One region of the Exiguobacterium oxidotolerans JCM 12280 genome, then DNA from elsewhere that is predicted to be linked to it. Evidence: a T-box and tRNA genes for the amino acid it is inferred to sense, from the RefSeq annotation. Region 1 holds a T-box; the other regions hold tRNA genes.
What was found. A T-box is a leader RNA that pairs with one kind of tRNA and senses whether it is charged. The one in region 1 lies ahead of argS (arginine--tRNA ligase), so its partner is inferred to be a tRNA-Arg.
Positions count from the first base shown of each region.

Region 2: it has a tRNA-Arg gene. The T-box ahead of argS (arginine--tRNA ligase) is inferred to sense a tRNA for this amino acid. The anticodon was not compared.
Region 3: it has a tRNA-Arg gene. The T-box ahead of argS (arginine--tRNA ligase) is inferred to sense a tRNA for this amino acid. The anticodon was not compared.

Region 1 covers NZ_JNIS01000001.1:1,362,378-1,367,987, reverse strand. Annotated here, with positions in the region: gene P403_RS0106980 (GGDEF domain-containing protein) at 1-1,004, opposite strand, end outside; T-box leader at 1,134-1,354, shown strand; gene argS (arginine--tRNA ligase) at 1,411-3,093, shown strand; gene P403_RS0106970 (hypothetical protein) at 3,123-3,728, shown strand; gene P403_RS0106965 (metallophosphoesterase family protein) at 3,790-4,383, opposite strand; gene P403_RS0106960 (carboxymuconolactone decarboxylase family protein) at 4,437-4,847, opposite strand; gene P403_RS0106955 (LysR family transcriptional regulator) at 4,934-5,610, opposite strand, start outside.
Region 2 covers NZ_JNIS01000001.1:668,116-673,725, reverse strand. Annotated here, with positions in the region: gene rph (ribonuclease PH) at 1-12, shown strand, start outside; gene P403_RS0103490 (XTP/dITP diphosphatase) at 9-605, shown strand; gene P403_RS0103485 (metallophosphoesterase family protein) at 612-1,118, shown strand; tRNA gene P403_RS0103480 (tRNA-Arg) at 1,186-1,259, shown strand; gene P403_RS0103475 (hypothetical protein) at 1,364-1,888, shown strand; gene P403_RS0103470 (hypothetical protein) at 1,915-2,922, shown strand; gene tig (trigger factor) at 3,035-4,327, shown strand; gene clpX (ATP-dependent protease ATP-binding subunit ClpX) at 4,561-5,610, shown strand, end outside.
Region 3 covers NZ_JNIS01000001.1:915,374-920,983, reverse strand. Annotated here, with positions in the region: gene P403_RS0104735 (hypothetical protein) at 1-60, shown strand, start outside; partial or broken gene clpP (ATP-dependent Clp endopeptidase proteolytic subunit ClpP) at 205-789, opposite strand; tRNA gene P403_RS0104725 (tRNA-Arg) at 969-1,044, opposite strand; gene P403_RS0104720 (RNA polymerase factor sigma-54) at 1,233-2,381, shown strand; gene P403_RS0104715 (glutaredoxin family protein) at 2,378-2,641, shown strand; gene P403_RS0104710 (sugar-binding transcriptional regulator) at 2,760-3,782, shown strand; gene gap (type I glyceraldehyde-3-phosphate dehydrogenase) at 3,836-4,846, shown strand; gene P403_RS0104700 (phosphoglycerate kinase) at 4,969-5,610, shown strand, end outside.

The sequences.
Region 1 (5,610 bases):
GAATGCCGATCGACGGGAAGCGAGAGTTGCACATCATTTCCCCAGTCGAACCGAAGACCATAGAGAATCGGAGTCCGCAGATCATCGGCCGATAGCGTATGAAATAAAGGTAAGACATCAACTGTTTTTTTTGTCCGAATGTCATAGATGATTTGTTTTCGTTGCTGCTGAATGGAAAGCCAGCCGTCGGAGAAATCAATCAGATGAGGTAAATCAATCAGTAAGGACTCAATCGCTTCCCGTTCAAAGCGTGAAACGAGCAGACGTTCCTTCGCATCGTCGAATCGTTTCGCATTGTGTGTAGCTTGTAAGGATACACCACGCTGTTGTAGCAGTTGCTTGAATAAGAATAAAATTAAAGTCGAGACAGTCGCAGCAACTAACGGATTTTCGTCATAAAACCAAATCCCGAGAAGTGCGCTTAAAATACTAATCCCGTAAACGAGTGTCTGAAGTCGGATGAGGCGGGTCCAGTCGTACTTTAAGTTTAAGAAACGATTGACGAATCGACATTGAAGATAGGAAATAAGAAAGACACCAACCAGATAACCGACAAACGGGATAAGTGACTCGGTATAGGTAAAGCCCGGACCGGTCGGACCTCCAAGTAGCAAGTAAGCGGAGGCGGGAACTGTGATATAGACGATGTCGAATAAGACGTTGACGGGGTACAGGTAGATGAATCGTTTTATACGAATTTCTTTTTTATGCGAAAATAATTGAAAAATCAAGACACCGAGTTGACTCAAAATGATGGCAATTAATAAACCGTAATTAAGAAAAATGAATAAAATAATACCTTCTTGAAATGTATAATAAATCCCACCACGGCGGATGTTATCGAATTGGAAGAGGAGGACTAAAATGAGAAGATAACTTGCATTTCCAAGCGATATCGCTGGGTTCATATGGACGGGAAAGGCAAGCGATGCAAGAAACAGCAAAACAACAATAAGTGCTAAAGTGATCCAGCTCATACGTGCTACTTTTTGATAGTAAACCATAGCGAAATAGACCCCTCTCTGTGGCGATCCTTCTGTATATATACCCGATTTGTGGAAATTATGATAAGTGATTTACAAAAAAATAAGGTTGAGAGAAATCGAGTCATTGCGTATAATGTGAAAGATATCAAATCGTCGATGACGAAGAAAGTAACGGTTTTATCTTGTCAGCCAGCGAATCAGGAAACGGTGGAAGCCTGAATGGACAAAGAAATCGTGAAACGCACTTCAGAGACGCTATCCGAATCGTAACGATCAGGCGTAGCCGGGGGAACCCCGTTATCCCCAACTAAGGTGGGTGTCGAAAACGACGCCAAGAAGAGTGGTACCGCGGTCATTCCGTCTCTTTGCGAGTTGCGCAAAGGGCGTTTTTTATTGGAAAAAATAAACTGTTGGAGGTAATACAATGAGCTACAAACAACAATATGCTAAAGTTTTACAAGGAGTCATCGGAGACGCATTGACACTTGAACAAATTGAGCAACTGATTGAACAACCGAAACATGAAGACCACGGAGATCTCGCATTCCCTTGCTTCTTGTTGGCGAAAGCATTCCGTAAAGCACCGAACATGATTGCAGTAGATGTCGCTGAAAAAATCGATAATCCACTCTTTGCGAACGTTCAACCAGTCGGACCATACGTCAACGTCTTCTTGAACCGTGAAGTCGTCTCGCAAGAGATCGTCAATCGTGTCTTAAGTGAAAAAGCGAACTACGGATCAAGCGAAGCGAACGGTAAGACGATTGTTACTGACTTCTCTTCACCAAACATTGCGAAGCCGTTCTCGATGGGACATTTACGTTCGACAGTCATCGGAAATGCATTAAACCAAATTTCACGTAAAAAAGGATATGACGTCGTTGGAATCAACCATTTAGGCGACTGGGGCACGCAGTTTGGTAAATTGATGGTGGCTTACAACATGTGGGGTAAAGAAGAAGATGTCCGGGCTGAGCCAATCAAAGAATTATTGAAACTCTATGTCCGGTTCCATGAAGAAGCAGAAAGTAAGCCGGAACTTGAAGATGAAGGTCGGGCCTGGTTCAAAAAACTCGAGCAAGGTGACGAACAGGCAACCGTTCTTTGGAAATGGTTCCGTGAAGTCTCACTCGTCGAATTCAGCCGTGTTTACGACATGCTTGGTGTACAGTTCGACAGTCTGAACGGAGAAGCCTTCTATAATGACAAAATGCAGCATGTCATTGACTTATTAGAAGAAAAAGAACTGCTCGTCGAGTCTGAAGGCGCGATGGTCGTTGATCTTGAAGCAGAAGGTATGCCACCTGCGCTAATCAAGAAAAAAGATGGCGCAACACTTTACGCGACACGTGACTTGGCAGCTGCAGTCTACCGCCTCGAGACGTACCGTTTCGAACAAGCATTTTATGTTGTTGGCGGAGAACAAGCACTTCACTTTAAACAGTTGTTTGCAGTTTTGAAAAAGCTTGGTTTTGATAATGTTGACGGCATGCACCACGTACCATTCGGTCTGATCATGAAAGACGGCAAAAAGATGTCGACGCGTAAAGGGCGGATCGTCTTGCTTGAGGAAGTCCTTCAAGATGCGATCAATGTCGCGAAACAAAACATCGCCGAGAAAAACCCGAACCTTGCGAATGCGGATCAAACAGCACAACAAGTCGGCGTCGGCGCAGTCATCTTCCATGATCTTAAAAATGAACGCATGAACAATATCGAGTTCGATCTCGAGCAGATGTTGAAATTCGAAGGGGAGACGGGTCCATACGTCCAGTACACAAATGCCCGTGCCAACTCGTTACTTCGTAAAGGCGGCTATGACGGTGCAGCCTTCGACGGAAGTGCTGACGATTATGCCTGGGGCGTCGTCTCAATGCTCAACCAATTCTCGGCAGTCATTGACCGGGCGTTCGTGCGTCGTGAACCATCCATCATCAGCCGTTATGTCCTTGATCTCGCACAAAGCTTTAACAAATATTATGGTCAAGTACGTGTTCTTGAAGAGGATACGGCAAAACAATCTCGCCTTGCACTCGTGAAATCGGTTACGATTGTATTGACGGAAGGTCTACGCCTCCTCGGTGTCGGCGCTCCAGAAGAAATGTAATAAAATCAAACTAAAGATGGGGTTAGCATATGAATAAAGAAACAAACGAACGGTTGCAACAGGCAGCAGAACGGATCAAGAACGAAGACATGACAGAAGCGATTGCTTTCATCGCTGATTTTCACGGGAAAGTGGCAACGTGGTTGCCTGGAGAGTCTGTCGACTTCATCTTTGATGTCGTGACAGCACCAGGTGCCGATTTAATCGCACCTGTTAGTGGAGATGCACTCGATACGAAAGTGAACTTCGAATTTTTCATGGGTAAAAAACAAACGCGTAAAAAATTAGGTGAACTTTTATCCCTCTTTAAAGCACCACGTTCGAAGGAAACACTCAGTGAAATCGATGCGATTGGTCTTAAAAAATGGTTGGCCCGGAATGAATTCCGGTCGGAAGACAAGCCATGGGACTATCTCAACCGTCTCCACGTCTTATTGTTCCTCGATTCGATGACAACGGTCATCGATGATCATCAATTGACGACGTTATACGAACAACTTGTTGGTAAAACGCCTGTCCCGACAAGCTTCGTCCGTCGTCAAGGAGAAGTACGTCGTGTCGTCGATAAATTCGTCGAGAAACATGAATTGACGCAGGTCGATTTAGTGAAGGCTTCACTCGTCCGTTATCTGTAACCATAAAAAGACCCTCGGGGGAAAGATGGATGTATATCCATCCTCTCATCCGAGGGTCTTTTCATCTTGCTTGGCGATAAAGGATTGACGCTGTTTCTGTATCATAGAGTAGCCATTCACGTTCGACGAGAACAGGACCGACATTAATCGCGTACCGTCCTTTTTTTACAGAAATCGGGATGTCGAGATGAGCTGACATACGATGTCCGTCTTTAAATAAACCACGTTGGTGACTGTGACCGAAAAATAATAATCGTTGTTTAAATCGTGTCGTATCCGGTACTAGTTCATAACTCCATTCGAACTGATCGCCATGTAGAAATAAGGCATCGCCGATTTGTTTCGTCCGAAGTGCTGAACGAAGTTGATCAAGCGAGCGAGACATACCGAACGGTACCAGTGAAAAAATTCGTTCTTCTTGATTGCCGAGTAACGTCTCGAAATCAAGTAACTGGAGATACTCTGAATTGAGCGTTACGACATGGGCAATCGATTCATACGTGTAACGACGCGCTCTTTTTTTCCCGACATGACACTCGTGTAAATCACCGAGTGAGAAAATCGTTGCCGCGGGAGCGCGTTTACGAATGTCTTGTAGCACAGCACGTGTATCCGAAAAGGAACTGTGCAAGTCAGCAATCAATGCGTACTGCATGCGGCATCTCTCCCTTATACAGGGCTATACCCTGAGTGATACCGCATTCATGCTTATTCTGTTTCGACTGTGATACCGCGTTCTGCGAATACAGTTTTTGCGACTTCTAGCGCATTTAAAACACGAGGGAAACCTGTATACGGTACGAGGTGCATGATGGCTTCGACGATCTCATTTCCTGAGAGACCAGCTGTTAGCCCCGTGTTAATGTGTAAGGCAAGTTGCGGTTCTGTTCCTTGTGTGACGAGTGTCGAGATTGTGACGAGTGCACGGTCATGGTTCCCGAGTCCAGTGCGACTGTAAACTTCACCGTAAGCGAAATCCGTGATCCATTCTCCGACGGCAGGTGCAATGTCTTTTAATGATTCTGAGATTTTATCATGTGTAGATTGAGCTGAATTCGTATCTGTGAATTCACTTAATTTTTTTAGACCGACTTCGTGACGTGTTTCATGCGTTGACATAGTAAATAACTTCCTTTCTAGATTAACGATACAACCTATCATAACGAAAGAAAAACCATGCTACAAATACATGATTTTTATATATATCATTCTTTTTTTGCATAGAAATTTTGAATGAACTGAATCCATTCTCGGGTCACATACGATTGATATCGTCCTGTCGGAACAGCGACACCTAATTGCCAAGGTACCCGAGTTTCTAATGGAACTGTTTTGACTCCATTGACTTGAATCCGCTGTGCAAGTGAGCGGGGAAGGAGTGTAACTGCATTTTCTTCTGCGACGAGCAGGCAAAGGAAATCCCACTGCGAACTGACATGTGTGACGGTCGGTTCAAAACCAGCTGCCCGGCAAGCATTTAAAACGACGTTATGGAGAGAGAAGGTTTCATTAAATAAAACGAACGGCATTTTTGACACTTCTTCTAACGCGATGGAAGAACGTGTAGCGAGCGGATGGTGTTCCGGTAAGAAAAGATGTAGTTCTTCTTCCATGAACGGGTAAACCGTCAAGTGTTCATCGGCAGGAAAGACGGTCGCAATCAAATCGACCTCACCCGCGACAATGGCTTTCTCTAATGCATGACCGCCGGCTTCGACGATGTCGATTGTCACCATTGGGTACTGTTGCGAAAATTGATGCAAGAGACGTGGGAAGAAGAGCGAACCAATCAGTGGAGGAAGGCCAATCCGGATGGTTCCTTTCGTCAAATGCATCACGTCATACAGGTGAGAGGGTAAATCCGAAAGTTGGCGTAAGATTT
Region 2 (5,610 bases), 690 kb from region 1:
GAACATCGATGAAAATCATCGTCGCGACCCGCAATGTCGGGAAAGTGAAAGAATTAGAAACGATGCTCGGGAAACTAGGTTATGACGTATCTTCTCTACTGGATTACGAAGCTGCACCTGAGACGGATGAAACGGGTGTAACTTTTGAAGAAAATGCTGAACTGAAAGCGAAAGAAGCAGCTGCTTACTTCGGTCACGCGGTTCTTGCGGACGATTCTGGACTCGAAGTCGACGCACTCGACGGGGCGCCTGGTGTCTACTCAGCGCGTTTTGCTGGTCTAGAAAAATCAGATGCAGCGAATAATGCATTGTTGCTCGAGAAATTAGGCAATCGATCAATCGAAGAGCGGACAGCGCGCTTCGTCTGTGCATTGTCACTTGCGAAACCTTCTGGGGAGACGTTGACGGTCCGCGGTACGATGGAAGGTCTCATCGGATTCGAAGCGAAAGGTGAGCATGGTTTCGGTTATGATCCTTTGTTCATCGTCCCATCTCGAAATCAAACAGCAGCTGAGTTGACGAAAGAGGAAAAAGCAGCAATCAGTCATCGTGGAAATGCGCTGAAAAAACTTGAATTAGCACTGACTACTTTTTTAGGAGAGTGATCAACGATGAAAGCGTTAATCGTGAGTGATAGTCATGGTCTTGAGTCAGAACTTCTGACGATCGTCGAACGGCATCCGGAAGCGGAAGTCGCATATCATTGTGGTGATTCACAGTTGACACGGATGGATGAATCATTATATCCATATCGTGTCGTCAAAGGGAATTGTGATTATGGGAATGACTTCGCTGACGAAGTGCTTGAACCGTTCGGTGCGGTGAATCTCTTGTGTGTACACGGCCATCGTCAAGACGTGAAGTATAGTCTCGATCAGTTGAGCCACCATGCCGATCAAAAGGCGGCTCAGGTTATTTTATACGGTCATTCACACGTTGCGAAAGCCGAACAAAAGGATGGTAAGCTCTTTATCAATCCGGGTTCGATTCGTATGCCGCGACACCGTCCTGAAAAAACGTATGCGATTTTGACGCTTGAAGAAGATGCGTATTCCGTTGATTTTTACGATCTGACAGGTGAACAGATTAATGCTTTACATTTAGAGGGCACACTTTAAGAAAAGATTTTTTGTAATGTGATTGACACGAAAGAATTGTTTTAGTATAGTTTATTCGTGTTGACACGTCCCAATAGCTCAGCTGGATAGAGCAACGCCCTTCTAAGGCGTCGGTCGGGGGTTCGAATCCCTCTTGGGACGCTATAATTAAAATAGAGACTGCCCTTACGAGGGTGGTCTCTTTTTTTTATTATGATTTTCGATTATAATCAAGGTATCATGAACTTAAAAAGGAGATGTGGACAATGAGGAAACGAATCGGTGGAATCCTCCTTCTGACAGTTGCTCTAGCTGGTTGTAGCGAAATAACGAATACGGTCGACGACGCAAAACAACAAGTCGTCGAAGTGAAAAATAATGTTGATTATGCAGCGGAACTACAAACAATTGCGAAAGATACATCACGTGTCACGTCAGAGCTCTCGGCTAAGCTCGATCAAGCAGCAGAGAAGGCACGCGAATCGGCAAACCCAGAACAAACACTGGATCAACAAATGGAAAAGCTGAAAAATGATGAGACGGTTCAAAAGTTAGAGAAAGAACTTGATCAAATCGACGAACGTCTGTCTAGTCTCGACAGTCCGCCGGCCGAACTAAAAAGTTTGAGTGATAAATTAAAACAGTATGTCGATCAATCAGAGTCGATGACACGTCTTCTTGAGACGGACGTCTCGCTCGATACGTTGAATCAGCTTGGTGTCGAACAAGGGCAACGACTACAAGACGCAATATCTAGTTGGACGGAACGACTCGATCCCTTCACAAAATAAGAATGATTGGTAGAGGAGGAGAGCGTATGAATGAATCCCGTTGGATGGAACGCCCGCTTGAGGACGAACGGACGCGTCTTGCTTTCATGACGAAAGCGGAGCGGGATGAGCAGATCAGGCGGCTTAATGACCGAACGATGAATGAAGATGAGGTTCTCTATACGTTGTATACGATCCAGGATGCCTTTTCGAGAAATGAAGAAGAACGGGAGCGGTTCGTCAAACTGGCAGGATCTTTTTTGACGGTTGAAGGCGTCGAACAAGTCCTTGCACTGTTTCTTTTTGAACAGGGACAGTCCTATCCGCTCTATCTCGCATTGCGGACGGCATCCCCATACTTGCCGTATGGTCTAGCGGTCAAGTTAGACGAAGCCGCTACGGTGCTTGCACGACAAACGACGCAACATACTCGTACGGCTGCAGAAGAGTCTATTTTGACACCAGAAACAGTCGGACAGACGGATGTGGACTGGTTAACTCTTTTTCGGACTGGAACGTATGAACAACAATTTGCAAAGTTACGTGGAGTGATACTTGACGATATACCTGAATTAAAAAATTACTTTTGTACATCGTATGCAGTCGGACGGGACGTGACGCATCAAAGTTTAATCGTCATGCATACGGTACTCGGACAACTCGTGGCGGATGATGCGTGTTTTCCGCTCCGTATGTGCATCGAGCGTTTGCAAATCGACGTGACATTCGATTCAGCGCTGCAGCTGAACGCGCTGTTGACCAAACAACAGGAGCAACTCGAAGCGAGACAAGACCTGTTATTTAGTTTAAAACACCTCGATCCGTTTAGAGCCTTATTGATTTTATCGTGGCACCAAATGCTCCATCCCGTACAAGCGGTGGATCTGTTCGAACCGAGTCCAGGCGAGGTGATTGATGCACTTGACGAACTCACCGGCTTGACGTTCGAACAAAGGGAGCCTAGAAAGCACCTCGGGCGACTCGCGCGCATGTTATACGACAGTGCACACCGAATGTTAGAAGAAGGAAAATCGTACGAAAAGACAGCGATATAGGAAATGCAAGGATTCCATTCGCTCAACAGTGGTAATGCTTGGAATGGATGTGCTATAATGTGACTTGTTGTACACACATGTACGCTAATTGACAATTTTGGAGGGACTCAGCATGACTGCAAAATGGGAAAAACAATCAGGTAGCCTCGGCGTTCTCACGTATGAAGCGCCTGCTGAAGCATTTGATAAAGCGGTAGACCAAGCGTTCAAGAAAGTCGTTAAGACTTTGAACACACCTGGTTTCCGTAAAGGAAAAATGCCACGCACAATGTTTAACAAAATGTACGGTGAAGAAGCACTTTATCAAGATGCTCTTGATATCTTGTATCAAGATACAATCGAAGGTGCTGTCGTCGAATCAGGTATCGAGCCAATCGCGCTTGAGAACATCGACGTTGAAACACTCGAAAAAGGAAAACCAGTTGAGTTTAAAATCACGTTCGTCATCGAACCTGAAGCAACTCTCGGTGAGTACAAAGGTCTTGAGTACACAGCTGTCGAAACTGACGTGAATGACGAAGATGTCGATGCTGAACTCAAAACAATGCAAGAGCGTGGAGCAGAGCTCGTCGTAAAAGAAGACGGCGTCATCGAAAATGGCGACACAGTCGTATTCGACTTCGCAGGTTTTGATGGGGACAACCAATTCGACGGCGGAACTGCTGAAAACTATTCACTCGTCATCGGTTCAGGAAACTTCATTCCAGGATTCGAAGAGCAAATGGTCGGTCTAAAAACGGGCGAACAAAAAGACATCGACGTTACTTTCCCAGAAGAGTACCATGAAGCATCACTCGCTGGTAAACCAGTAACGTTCAAAGTAACAATCCACGAAGTGAAAGCACAAGAACTCCCTGAATTGACAGATGAGTTCGCTAAAGAAATGGACGAAGAAGTTTCTTCTCTTGATGAGTTGAAAACAAAAATTCGTACACGTCTTGAAAACACACGTAAACAAGAAGCTGATGCTTCAATGCGTGATGAGTTGGTTGAAGCAGCGACTAAAAACGCAACAGTTGATCTTCCGGCAGTTATGGTCGACAACGAAGTTGAACGTATGGTCCAAGAATTCACACAACGCATTCAATCACAAGGTATCGACCTCGACATGTACTTCCAGTTAACTGGAACGACTGAAGAAGCGATGCGTACTGAAATGAAAGAACAAGCAGAAGAACGTGTTAAAGCACGCCTCGTTCTCAAGCAAATCGTTGCAGACGAAAACATCGAAGTTAACGAAGAAGAAGCGCAAGCTGAACTTCAATCGATGTCTGAACTCTACAACATTCCTGCTGATCAACTTGAAACAATGCTTGCACCACAAGGTGGTCTTGATACGCTTAAAGGTGATCTTCAATTCCGTAAAGCAATCGACGTTCTCGTTGATAACGCGAAAACGAAATAAGTTCGCTAGCTGAACAAAACGATTTCAAGACCTATTTCTGGTCTTGAAGTCGTTTTTTTTGTACGATAGGTCAAACAAGGACAAACATTATCAAAATCTACAAATCAAACTGTAAAACGGTTGTCCAAGATTTGAAAGACTTTCCTTGTTCATGCTACAATCATTAATAGTAAAACGTGAGATTGGATGCGAAACGTATCTATACAACTTCCGCGTTAAAGGGGTGGACCTTTATGTTTAAATTTAACGAAGAGAAAGGTCAGCTGAAATGTTCTTTCTGTGGAAAGACACAAGAGCAAGTGCGCAAACTTGTTGCTGGACCTGGCGTTTACATTTGCGATGAATGTATCGAACTTTGCAACGAAATCGTTGAAGAGGAACTTGGTACAGAAGAAGAAGTCGAACTAAAGAATGTACCAAAACCGCATGAAATTCGTGAGACATTAAATGATTATGTCATCGGTCAAGAGAAGGCTAAAAAGTCGTTGTCTGTTGCCATGTACAATCATTACAAACGAATCAATGCCGGTGGTCGGGCAGATGATGTCGAGCTTTCTAAATCTAACATCGTCATGATTGGACCAACAGGTAGTGGTAAGACACTTCTTGCCCAAACAATGGCACGTATCTTAAATGTTCCTTTCGCGATTGCGGATGCGACAAGTTTGACGGAAGCTGGATATGTCGGGGAAGATGTCGAAAACATCCTCTTGAAACTGATTCAAGCTGCTGATTACGATGTCGAGAAAGCAGAAAAAGGAATCATCTATATTGATGAAATCGATAAAATTGCCCGTAAATCTGAAAATCCTTCCATCACACGTGATGTATCAGGGGAAGGGGTGCAACAAGCACTTCTTAAAATCTTAGAAGGAACAGTTGCGAGCGTACCGCCACAAGGTGGACGTAAACATCCACATCAAGAATTCATTCAAATCGATACGACGAATATTCTTTTCATCGTCGGTGGTGCATTTGATGGAATCGATCAGTCGATTAAACGTCGTCTTGGTAAAAAAGTCATCGGATTCGGAAATGACTCTGAAAACCGTAACTTTACGCAAAAAGAAATTCTTGCTGCCGCATTACCAGAGGATCTTCAAAAATTCGGACTCATCCCCGAGTTCATCGGTCGTTTGCCAGTCATGGCGACACTCGAACCGCTCGATGAGGATGCACTTGTCCAAATCTTGACGAAACCAAAAAATGCGTTAGTCAAACAATACAAAAAAATGCTTCAACTTGATGATGTTGAACTCGACTTTACAGATGAGGCATTGATT
Region 3 (5,610 bases), 450 kb from region 1:
TACACATTGATTCGTGAAAACCACGACATCGTGTCTGATATTACAGATCTCATCGACTAACAGAAACAATCCTTTTCAGGTTCGGGACGAACTTTCATGATTCAGTGAAGTTCATGCCCGACGTGGAGAGGATTTTTTTTTTTTGAAGACAACAAAAAGACCGACCACTGATGTAACACATCAACGGTCGGTCGAGTTAACAGATTAAGCACGTTCCATGACGCGGTCGATGAGACCGTAGTCGGCTGCTGCTTGAGCAGACATGAAGTTGTCACGCTCTGTATCGCGTTCGATGACTTCAAGGGGTTGCCCTGTGTTTTCTGCCATGATTTTGTTTAAGTGTTCACGCATTTTGATGATACGTTCTGCGTGAATTTTAATGTCCGACGCTTGTCCTTGTGTGCCACCGAGTGGTTGGTGAATCATGATCTCAGCGTTTGGAAGGGCAAAACGTTTTCCTTGTGCACCTGCTTGTAAGAGGAACGCACCCATTGAAGCGGCCATTCCGATACAAATTGTTGAAACTTGTGGTTTGATGAAGTTCATCGTATCGTAAATCGCCATACCCGCCGTGATTGAACCACCTGGGCTGTTGATGTAGAGCGAAATTTCTTTATCTGGATCCTCTGCTGCTAAGAAGAGCAACTGGGCAACGACTGAGTTGGCGACGTTATCGTCAATCGCGCTCCCGAGAAGAATGATACGATCCTTGAGCAAACGTGAATAGATATCGTAAGCACGTTCCCCGCGGTTGGTTTGTTCGATGACTGTTGGAATTAACATAGTCTTTGCCTCCTTATGATGGTATGTAGCTCATATTCGACTTATTCCTATCATAATCCTTTGGTCAATATTGGTCAAAAGATACGATGCGACTTTTATGTATTTTTCCTGAATGGCAGTGAATTAAACATATCAATATAGAAAAAAGGCAATACCGCGAACGGCATTGCCTGTAGATTCAAATATGGTACACCCGGAGAGATTTGAACTCCCGACACCTGGTACCGGAAACCAGTGCTCTATCCCCTGAGCTACGGGTGCATGTTTTTTACTGAACAATTAATAGTATACCGACATTTTTTCAGGAAAGCAATACTCGATTGATAACTTTAACAGTTTTTTTCGGGCGAAAGATGTTTAAGAAGGACTTTCTAGACGATTGGAAGATTTTTTTCCTCTATACTATATAGAAGGGTTAAAGATGCGATGGAATGAAAGGAGAACCGACGATGGAACAGCGCCAGGAACAGACACAACGGATGATGTTATCGACGTCCCAATTGTTTCAGTTGACGATTCTTGAGGAATCATTTGCTGAACTCGAAGAACATGTATACCGAATCATACGCCGGACAAGCGCTTATCGGAACAATCTCAGTAAAACAATCGACGTTGATTTTGGCCGCGTCGCAGACCGTGTCGCTTCATTTGAAGCCACGCTTCTTCAGCAAATACGTTTAGAATCGGTCAGACAGGAAATAGGATATATGGCGGAACAACTCATGACGTACTTAGATACGGATGGATTATTGCGGACGACGGATGCGCAACTGGCAACCTTGTTAGAGGCGGACGTCAGTCTCGTAAAACAAGCACGACACGTTTTACAACGGTGTGAACCGACAGGAATTGCGGCACGTTCCGCGCACGAATGCCGGTTGTTGCACGCGCTCGAACTAGACGACGCGCTATTGATTGATGTCGTGACGGATTTGAATGAAGGGATTGCTGTCAAACAAGCACTTCAAGACATCGATGATGCAACAGACCGGATACGGATTAAGGCGGCGCTCGATCGGTTACCAAAAGCACCGGTCTTTCCGGAGACGACCGTTCTGACGATTCCAGAAGCAGACATCGAATACCGTGACGGCAAGTTGACGATCAACTGGTCTGATCTCGAAATCGACCGGAGCTGGGCCGACCTCGAGGAAGCAAAACCGTTCTTAAGTGCATATGAACGGAGACGGACGACGCTTCGGGCGATTCTCGACGTCATCGTCGAGCGACAGCTCAATTGGTTTAAAGGGAAGCTCGAGCTCGCGCCATTGACGAAAAAAGAAGTGGCGGAAGTGACGGGGCATCATCCGTCGACAGTTGGACGGGCGATTGCGAACAAAACGGTTAAGACGATTCAAGGAACGATATCACTCGAAGATTTTTTCGTCTCACGGACGACGACTGGGACGTCGAGTTTCTTAGTTAAGGTCCGGATTGCTCAACTTCTCGAAGCGTCGCCTGTACCGATGAGCGATCAACAATTGGTCGATTGTCTAGCGAAGGAGCAAATTACGGTCGCGAGACGAACGGTCGCAAAATATCGGGCAGCCCTTGGTTTGACCCAAGCGGACTTCGAGAGACGAGAGGCGAATTCATGATGCAATCAAAAGAAAACATGCACTTAACACTCTATTCACGTCCGGGTTGTACACTATGTGAGGAAGCCGCCATCTTGCTCGATTTTGTATTAGATGAATTTCCCGAATGGACATTCGAAGAAATCAACATTGACAACGATGCGGCGCTCAGTCTGAAGTACCTCTACGAAATACCGGTTCTCGCACATCAAAACGAAATCTTAAGTTATGGAAAATTTGAGACGGAGGCGGTCAGAAATCGTTTACTTGAAAAAAGATGACGGTCGAGACTTGAAACAAAACCAGGGTACTGTTATGATAGCAATGTACCAAGTGGGACAAGATATGACACGCGGGACGTAAAGTGTCCAGCAATTTGAGAGGAGCGGGAGTTACATGATTCGGCAGTTAGTACAGATCCAAAAGCGAATCGTGCCTGATCTGATTGAAGAAATGCAGACACGTTACGACATTCTTCATTATGTACGCCTGATGCAACCGATCGGACGACGAACACTTGCGACGAGCCTTGGCTTGACGGAACGCGTTCTACGCCGGGAAGTCGACTTCTTAAAAGAACAAGACTTACTAGAAGTTGCGACGCAAGGCATGTCCTTGACGGATGAAGGGCGGACAGTATTACGAAGCATGCACAGTGTGATGGCGGAACTCGCCGGGATCTCCGATATGGCGAAAGCCTTAAAAGAGAAGCTTGGTGTAAAAGACGTCGTCATCGTACCGGGTGATTCGGATCAAACCTTCTGGGTACAACGCGATATGGGACGGGCAACAGTTGCCCGCTTAAAACGTGAACTTTCAAAAGACCACAATACGATTGCAGTTACAGGTGGAACGACGATGGCTTCTGTCGCAGCGATGATGTCGCCCGATAAGGAAAATCGTCCGATGACGTTTGTACCCGCACGAGGTGGTCTTGGTGAAACGCTTGAACTTCAAGCGAATACGGTCTGCTCACGCATGGCTTCACGTGCCCAAAGCGACTATCATCTGCTCCACATTCCAGACATGGTCAGCACCGAGACATTTGTCAAGATGGTCGAGGAGCCGAGCATTAAAAATGTCTTGCAGATGATTAAAGATGCTTCAATCGTGGTACATGGAATTGGTGAGGCAAAAACGATGGCAAAACGTCGTCGTGCTTCGACAGCTCTTTTGGAACAGCTCGAAGACGAGCAAGCCGTCGCAGAAGCATTCGGATATTATTTTGATCGGGACGGGAACATCGTCCACCGTGTCAAAACGGTCGGACTACAACTCGACGACTTGAAAAAAGTCGAACACGTCGTGGTTGTCGCCGGTGGTCATTCGAAAGCAGAAGCGATCAATGCCTACGTCAAACAGTCTCCAAACATCATCCTCATTACGGATGAAGGAGCCGCAACAACGATTTTGAAAGGGTAGCCCCCTTTTGAATAATAGATAACTCGCTTTACACTAAAAGGAGGAAAATTATCATGGCAGTAGTAAAAGTTGGTATTAACGGATTTGGACGTATCGGGCGTTTGGCACTTCGTCAAATTCTTCAATTTGAAGGAATCGAAGTAGTCGCAATCAACGACCTCACAGACACTAAAATGCTTGCACACCTTTTAAAATATGATACGACTCAAGGTCGTTTCGACGGAGAAGTTGAAGTACACGACGGATACTTCCTCGTAAACGGTAAAGAAATCAAAACACTTGCTAACCGCAACCCAGAAGAACTTCCATGGGGCGAGCTCGGTGTTGACATCGTTCTCGAATGTACTGGTTTCTTCACAGACAAAGAAAAAGCTGAACTTCACTTGAAAGCTGGAGCTAAAAAAGTTGTTATCTCAGGACCTGCTACTGGCGACATGAAAACTGTCGTTTACAACACGAACCACGAAATTCTTGACGGAACTGAAACAGTTATCTCTGGTGCTTCATGTACTACAAACTGTCTCGCTCCAATGGCGAAAGTTCTTCAAGATCAGTACGGAATCGTTGAAGGTCTCATGACAACAATCCACGCTTACACTGGCGACCAAAACACACTCGACGCTCCACACCCTAAAGGTGACTTCCGTCGTGCACGTGCAGCAGCTGCTAACATCGTTCCTAACTCAACTGGTGCTGCTAAAGCAATCGGTCTCGTTCTTCCAGAACTTCAAGGTAAACTTGACGGATCTGCACAACGTGTACCAGTCGCTACAGGTTCACTCACTGAGCTCACAACAGTTCTTGAGAAAAAAGTTACAGTTGAAGAAGTTAACGCAGCTATGAAAGCAGCAGCGAACGAGTCTTACGGTTACACTGAAGACGAAATCGTTTCTTCTGACATCGTTGGTATCTCTTACGGATCACTCTTCGATGCAACACAAACTAAAGTTGTTACTGTCGGTGACAAACAACTCGTTAAAACAGTTGCTTGGTATGACAACGAAATGTCTTACACTAGCCAACTCGTTCGTACACTCAAACACTTCGCAGAAATCGCTAAGTAATTCGAGCAATTAAATAGCAATTGAATAAGAGCGGAAACTACCAGTCTCCGCTCTTATTGCGAAAAAAAGTCTGGAGGGGCGTCACAGCCCCTCACTATACGTATGAGACGGAGGACGAATGTATGAATAAGAAATCAATTCGCGACATCGATGTACAAGGTCAACGCGTGTTTACACGTGTCGACTTCAACGTACCACTAGAAGACGGTAAAATTACGGACGACACACGGATTCGTGCAGCACTTCCAACAATCAAACACTTGATGGAAGGCGGAGCGAAAGTCATTCTCGCTAGCCACATGGGACGTCCTAAAGGCGAAAAAAATCCTGAGTTCTCACTTGCACCAGTTGTAGAGCGCCTCAGCGAATTGCTTGGTAAAGACATCAAGCTCGTTGAAGAAGCATACGGCCCGGTCGCTGAAGAAGCGGTCAGCAAGCTCGAAGCAGGAGACGTTCTCGTTCTTGAAAACGTTCGTTTCTACCCTGGAGAAACAAAAAATGATGCTGAACTCGCTGAAGGATTTGCGAAACTCGCAGATATCTTCGTCAACGATGCATTCGGTGCAGCTCACCGTGCACATGCTTCTACAGAAGGAATCGCGCACCATGTCGATACTGCTGTAGCAGGATTGTTGATTGAAAAAGAACTTCAAGTTCTTGGGAAAGCGATCTCGAACCCGGATCGTCCGTTCACTGCAATCATCGGGGGATCGAAAGTAGCCGACAAAATCGGTGTCATCGATCACTTGCTTGATATCGTCGAC